Regions from separate parts of the Fundicoccus sp. Sow4_H7 genome, predicted to be linked through region 1. Evidence: a T-box and tRNA genes for the amino acid it is inferred to sense, from the RefSeq annotation. Region 1 holds a T-box; the other holds one or more tRNA genes.
What was found. The T-box of region 1 lies ahead of leuS (leucine--tRNA ligase). A T-box ahead of a tRNA ligase gene usually reads a tRNA of that ligase, here a tRNA-Leu.
Positions count from the first base shown of each region.

Region 2: it encodes a tRNA-Leu, which carries the amino acid that the T-box ahead of leuS (leucine--tRNA ligase) is inferred to sense. The anticodon was not compared.

Region 1 covers NZ_JBQKME010000004.1:65,158-68,595, reverse strand. Annotated here, with positions in the region: gene leuS (leucine--tRNA ligase) at 1-1,529, opposite strand, end outside; T-box leader at 1,595-1,807, opposite strand; gene ACTQ54_RS05520 (LysM peptidoglycan-binding domain-containing protein) at 1,855-3,438, opposite strand, start outside.
Region 2 covers NZ_JBQKME010000001.1:192,636-196,073, reverse strand. Annotated here, with positions in the region: gene ACTQ54_RS00755 (hypothetical protein) at 1-445, opposite strand, end outside; tRNA gene ACTQ54_RS00750 (tRNA-Leu) at 1,712-1,793, opposite strand; gene ACTQ54_RS00745 (S66 family peptidase) at 1,898-2,971, opposite strand; gene ACTQ54_RS00740 (Tex family protein) at 2,999-3,438, opposite strand, start outside.

The DNA of each region.
Region 1 (3,438 bases):
TCCTGTGATTTATTATCCATATAGCGTAAGAAGTACCATGAACTACCCGCCCATTGTGGCATCGTATTTGTTTCGCGACGCCCTTTCATGCCTGTTTTCTCATCAACAACATTTACCCATTCTTCAATGTTAGCAAGTGGTGATTCACCCGTTCCACTTGGTTGGATTTTGTCGGTCACTGGTAAAAGTAAAGGCAATTCTTCTTCTGGAACAGCGGTTGTTGTACCATCTTCCCAGTGAATAACAGGAATTGGCTCACCCCAATAACGTTGTCTTGAGAAGACCCAGTCACGCAGACGGTAATTAATTTGCCGCTCCCCATGGTTATTTTCTTCCAACCAATCAATCATTTTCGTAATCGCTTCTTCTGAATTTAAACCATTTAAAAATTCAGAGTTCACATGAATGCCATCTTCCAAATAAGGCAGTCCTTGTTCACCCGCATCAATAATTTCAATAATTGGTAAATTAAATTTAGTCGCAAACTCAAAGTCACGGCTGTCATGACCAGCAGACCCCATTACCGCTCCTGTTCCATAAGATGCGATTACATATTCAGCAATCCAAACGGGAATTTCTTCATTCGTTGCAGGATTGATAACATAAGAACCTGAGAACACACCAGTTTTTTCCTTCGTCAATGACGTTCTCTCTAATTCTGATTTAGACTCTACTTGGCTAATGTAGGCTAATGCTTCTTCTTCTTGATCTGGCGTAATCAATCCTTTAGCCAAATCTCCCTCAGGAGCCACTACAATATACGACGTACCAAAAAGCGTATCCGGTCTGGTTGTATAAGTTTGAATAATTTGATCTTTACCAACAACTGGGAAGTTAATCAAAGCACCTTCAGACTTTCCAATCCAATTACGTTGCATTTCTTTTAGACTTTCAGGCCAATCTAACTCTTCTAAATCTTCTAACAAACGATCCGCATATTCTGTAATTTTCAATACCCATTGACGCATTGGTTTACGGAACACAGGATGCCCCCCACGTTCTGAAACCCCATCAACAACTTCTTCATTGGCTAAAACCGTTCCAAGAGCTGGACACCAGTTAACCATCACATCTGTTTGGTATGCCAAACCTTTTTCAAGCAATTGAATAAATATCCACTGCGTCCATTTATAAAAATCTGGATCCGTTGTATTCACTTCACGATCCCAATCGTAAGAAAAACCTAACTCATTGATTTGACGTTTAAAAGTCTGAATGTTTTCCTCAGTAAATACCGCTGGATCATTCCCTGTATCCAAAGCATATTGCTCAGCCGGTAATCCAAAAGCATCCCATCCCATTGGATGCAAAACATCATAACCTTGCGCACGTTTCATACGAGCAATAATATCAGTCGCTGTATAAGGTTTGGCATGCCCAACATGTAAACCTTTACCTGATGGATAAGGAAACATATCTAAAACATAATACGAAGGATAATCTACCCCTCGGTCTTCTGTTTTAAAAATATTTTTGTCTTCCCAATATTGCTGCCATTTTGATTCAATAATTCGATGTTGATAAGTCATTTTCTTCCTCCATAAAATAAATATCTCTATAAAAATAACCCTACATTATCTAGTTAAACTAAATAATATAGGGCGCAATCATGCACGGTACCACCTATGTTCGTAAATAACCTAAACTTATTTACCTCAGTAGCTATAACACAGCTTAAGCGTCTATTTCTACTTTATTCAAAATAGCCCAACATAGATGAGTTCAAAAGCTTTCCAGACTTATTTCCACCACACATAAGCTCTCTATTACTGGATGACTTCCTACTATTTCTACTACAGTTTATTATTTAATTCTTGATTACCATATCATGCTTTTAGCATTCTTTCAAGTCGCTTACCAGCTAATCACTTGTCCAATACGAATAACTGTTCCACCATTTTGTGCAATTAGATCATAAACATTTAAGTTATAACGTTTTGCGATAGAATAAAGTGTTTCACCAGCTTTGACCGTATGTTGTTGGACTACTTCAGCCACATCTTCAGTTATTGTTTCCTCAACCACTTCTGGAGTAGCCGTTTCAACAACCACTTCTGGAGTAGCCGTTTCAACAACAGTTTCTTCAACTTCTGTGACAACTTCTTCAACTGGCGTTACTGTTTCAAGCTTGTTTTCAGTTGGTGCAGTAACAGTTGGTGTAGTAACAATTGTTGATTGAGTTGGAACAACTAATGTTTGACCAACAGATAAGAGTGAACTAGTAGCATTGTTTAAGCTTTGCAAGTTTGCAACGGTTGTATTATAACGATTAGCAATTGCCCAATAAGTATCGCCAGCTTTGACAACATATGAACCATTGGTATTGTTGTTACTTGGAACGGTAGGTTTGTTTTCAACTGGTTTCGTTGGGGTATTTGAATTGTTGTTGCTATTATTCGATTGGTTACTATTATTTCCATTGCTATTCGATGTCGTTGATGGAACTTTTAGACTTTGTCCAACACTTAAATTGCTTGATGTTGTACCATTTAATTGTTGTAAACTAGCAACTGTCGTCCCAAAACGTTGTGCCAAGGCCCAATAGGTATCACCAGCTTTAACGGTATAGGTATTAGCTGTTGGTTGTGTTGGTGTTGGCGTATTATTATTTTGGTTGTTGTTACCATTATTACTATTGTTATTATTGTTTTGATTCGCATTATTTTCTTCTGGTTTAGTTGTTGGATCAGCTTGTCCAGGGACTTTAATGGCTTGTCCAACGCGCAATGCACTAGAAGTTGTACCATTTAAAGCATATAAATTCGCAACAGTTGTTCCATATTTTTTAGAAATAGACCAGAAGGTATCGCCAGATTTAACAACATAGACATTTGAACTCGTTGTTGGCGTTTCTGTTTTATTATCTTCAGGTTGTGTTGGCGTTACTGGGGTTTCAACTTCAGGAGTGGTTGTTTCATTCCCACCTTGTTCAGCGCCAGCAACAGGGATATTTAATGTCATTCCAATTAAAAGGTTTGAATTTGTTGCGTTGTTCGCGCTTTGTAAAGCCGCTACGGTTATACCAAATCTTTTCGCCAATGACCAGTAAGTGTCACCTGCAACAACACGGTAAGTTTTACCATTGCTTGGCGGGGTTACTGCTTCAGCAGGTGGATTTGTCACTACCGGTGTGGTCCCCTCGCGAATCATATCATATTGCGTTAAGTTATTTTCTTCAATAATCTGATTTAATTTACTGCCGTAGCGCGTATCTGTAGCATACCGACCTGTTAAATGTGCTGTTGCATCTTGATAAGAGGTCGTATTGCTATAACGAGCTCCTGAATAGAATTCAGCTCGCCATTGTGACCCTGTGCCAATAATAACATCAGCATAATCAGCTAAAGATTCCGCAATTGAAGGATACATTTTAAATGAATCGACAATGCCATAATAAGAACCTGTCCCATCATCTTCAAGTGTGTTCATGTCAACGGA
Region 2 (3,438 bases), on a different contig from region 1:
AGCCTCGTATTTCGTCTATTCGACTGACAATCTGACGGTTAGAACCTTGAATTTCGTCTATTCGACTGCCGATCGGACGGTTAGAACCTTGAATTTCGTCTATTCGACTGCCAATCGGACGGTTTGAACCTCGACTTTCGTCTATTCGACTGACAATCTGACAGTTTGAGCCTTGAATTTCGTCTATTCGACTGCCAATCGGACAGTTTGAGCCTCGTATTTCGTCTATTCGACTGACAATCGGACGGTTTGAACCTTGAATTTCGTCTATTCGACTGCCAATCGGACAGTTTGAGCCTCGACTTTCGTCTATTCGACTGACAATCTGACGGTTAGAACCTTGAATTTCGTCTATTCTCCTGACAATCTGACAGTTTGAGCCTTGACTTTCGTCTATTCTCTTGCCAAAAACTATCCTGACACCAACCTGCCCTGTTAGATACATCCTCTTGCTAACGCGGAAGGAATGATTTCACGCCAAATGTATATTGCAAATTAAAACCACTCATTTTTCAGATAAATTGCAATAAAAAACTGACTACTAAAATTTTGTAAAAATGAAGCGATTTGACGAATGCGACATACCTTTTTGATTTACCTATAACGCGTTTAACAAACTCATGAAATCTTTTACAACTTTTAATACCACCTAAACTAAATAATATTTTCTTTATGACTTAATTAACTGAATTATAAATCAAACAACAAAAAAAGCAAAAAAATTCCGGACAAAATCCAGCATTTTTCATTACATTGATTTAGTTTTTATATCAAATTTTTTAAGAGTTCATCCATTTGAGATGTGAATATCTCAAAAATATAATTGATTCTTTTATCTGAAAATCCAACACTTGGATTGTAATCAGCTTAATTTTTATATCCTTTAAAATCCATCATTAAACTACATAATTTATTTCATTCATTTTTATCTAATAAATCTGTTTTTTCTTTTTTATTTTTGAATATTTTTTTCATGCGAATCTCTACTAAAAGAATGGTCAGATAGACCAAAATGTCCATTTTAATTTCTTATTTTATGAAAATAAGCGTAGTACATTCTGCTCACTGCTGTCCTATATACAGATTCTCTTAAATGACTCTCAATATCTTCAATATTTTCAATCAGTTGATTAGCATGTTTTTATAATCATTCCAATCAAACATAAATTAACCACCTATCAAGAAATGAATATCATTTAATTCACTTGTTTCTTCCTTAACAGAATTGAAAATAGCTAGATTTTCATTGAATGTTAAATTCTCATCGTATAAAGTAACGTATATTCCACTTTCATTTCGAAATTGTTCAACAATATATCCTTCAAAATTGTTTCGATAATGATTTCTAAATACGAAAGCTGATCTAGCTTTATTAATTGTTCTTCAGAATATTATTCACCAAAATATTCCTTCAATGATTCCTCTTCAATTGAGCCATTTCCAAATGATTATTCCCAAGCTTCAATTCAATTACCTCCTCAACTCCACAAGACAACTTCACCTAGTGAATCTTTTCACTTCAATCCACTTTCATACTAACATTTTAACACTCGAAACACTAACAAAATATAAATATTTCTTATCCAATCTCAATGCAAAAAAGCCCACAAACATCGACTTTGAGGTGACCCCCGAAAGTTAGAGTTAAAAATCCAACTTTCGGGGTGCACTACACTTACCGACATTCATAGGCTTTTCACATAAATATTAATGCGGTCGATGGGACTTGAACCCACACGAACATTGTTCACTACCCCCTCAAGATAGCGCGTCTGCCATTCCGCCACGACCGCGGGACTGGAAAGGTGCCTTACGAGCACAACCTTAATTGTACTTTATAAAGCGCCAGCTTGTCAATCAGCAATCGCCCCAAAAGCAGAAACAAACTACAAACCACTCACGCAAACATTCCTTCAAGCATTTCCAAATGTTTTTTCTCGCAATCCAAGACAGCCTGCAAACCGTAGGGCAATACAGCGCGTGGATATGCATGACCGAAATTCATATTGTACAAAATCGGTAAATCTTCATCGGCAGTCACTTCAAGCAAGACCGTCTTATATTCCTCGTAATAGACATTGTTTTGCGGCTTACCTACAATTAAACCACTAACTTGCTCAAAAATCCCCCATTCCTTAAATCGCATTAACATCTTGCGAAACAAAGCAGGTTCCGGCTTTTCTTCACTCGTTTCAAAAAAGAACAACTTCCCTTTCCACTCATCCACTTCTGGAAACAGCCGATAACGTTTGCTAACCACCGCTTGGTCTGGATAACGTTCGCCTTCCAGCAATTCATACAAACTTTCCAGGCAACCTCCTAGCAAAGCCCCTTGAATCCGTCCTTCGCCTCGCAAGACTTCATGTCCCTGCAATTCTTCATGTGACACACGCTGGACGCCCAATTCAGCGACAGAAAAATCAGTCCGTTCTTCGTACCAAATCGAACTCGATTCAATAACGTAAGGCGATTCGTCCCCGAAATAACGTTCAAAAGTTTGCCGACTATAAGGCAACATCTCCGGTCCCAACTCAGCCAAGTCATTGAGAAAATTAAGCCCGTAAAAACTCACCATTCCTAAGCGGTAAAACATTAAATGATTGACAGTTGTATCCGAAAATCCAGTGAAAAGCTTTGGCTGCTTAACGACCGCCTCAACAAATTCCGCATCTTCCAGCAAAAACTCAGTCAAACGATAAGTGTCGTCTCCACCAATGCTACAAATAATCCCTTTAATTTCTTCATCCAAAAAAGCAGCTTTTAAATCTTCAGCGCGTTTTTGGGGATATTTATTTAAAAAATCGATGCCTTTCAGGGCATTCGGCATCACAACCGGCTCAAGGCCGAAGGCCCGCAGGCGCTCCAAACCTAAAGCGAGTTGATGCTGGGACGATTCCTCCCCCAACACCCCACTGGACAAACTCACAATCGCAACTTTATCCCCTTTTTGCAAAGCCTTCACTTTTTGCATTCAAGCCCACCCCTAATAAATATCTCTTTATTTCTTCGTAAATACACGTTTTAAACCAATTCTCTGTGCTTTCTTATCCACTGATAATACTTCGATGTCAACAATATCACCAACGGCAACGGCTTCCGACGGATGTTTAATAAACTGCTTAGATAATTTCGAAATATGAATCAAGCCGTCTTCTTTCACACCGATGTCAACGAAGGCACCAAAGTCCACCACATTACGGACAACCCCTTGTAATTGCATGCCCACTTCCAAGTCGTCAATCGTTAAAACATCCGAACGTAAAATCGGAGCGTCCTGTTGGTCACGAATATCGTGTAGCGGATTTTTTAATCCTTCAATAATATCGTTTAAGGTTTCTTCACCAATCGCATGTTGAGCAATGAAAGCTACCCGATCTAATTGATTCAATTTCACAATCGCTTCGTCACTTCCGATTTCCTCAACATCAAGATTCAATT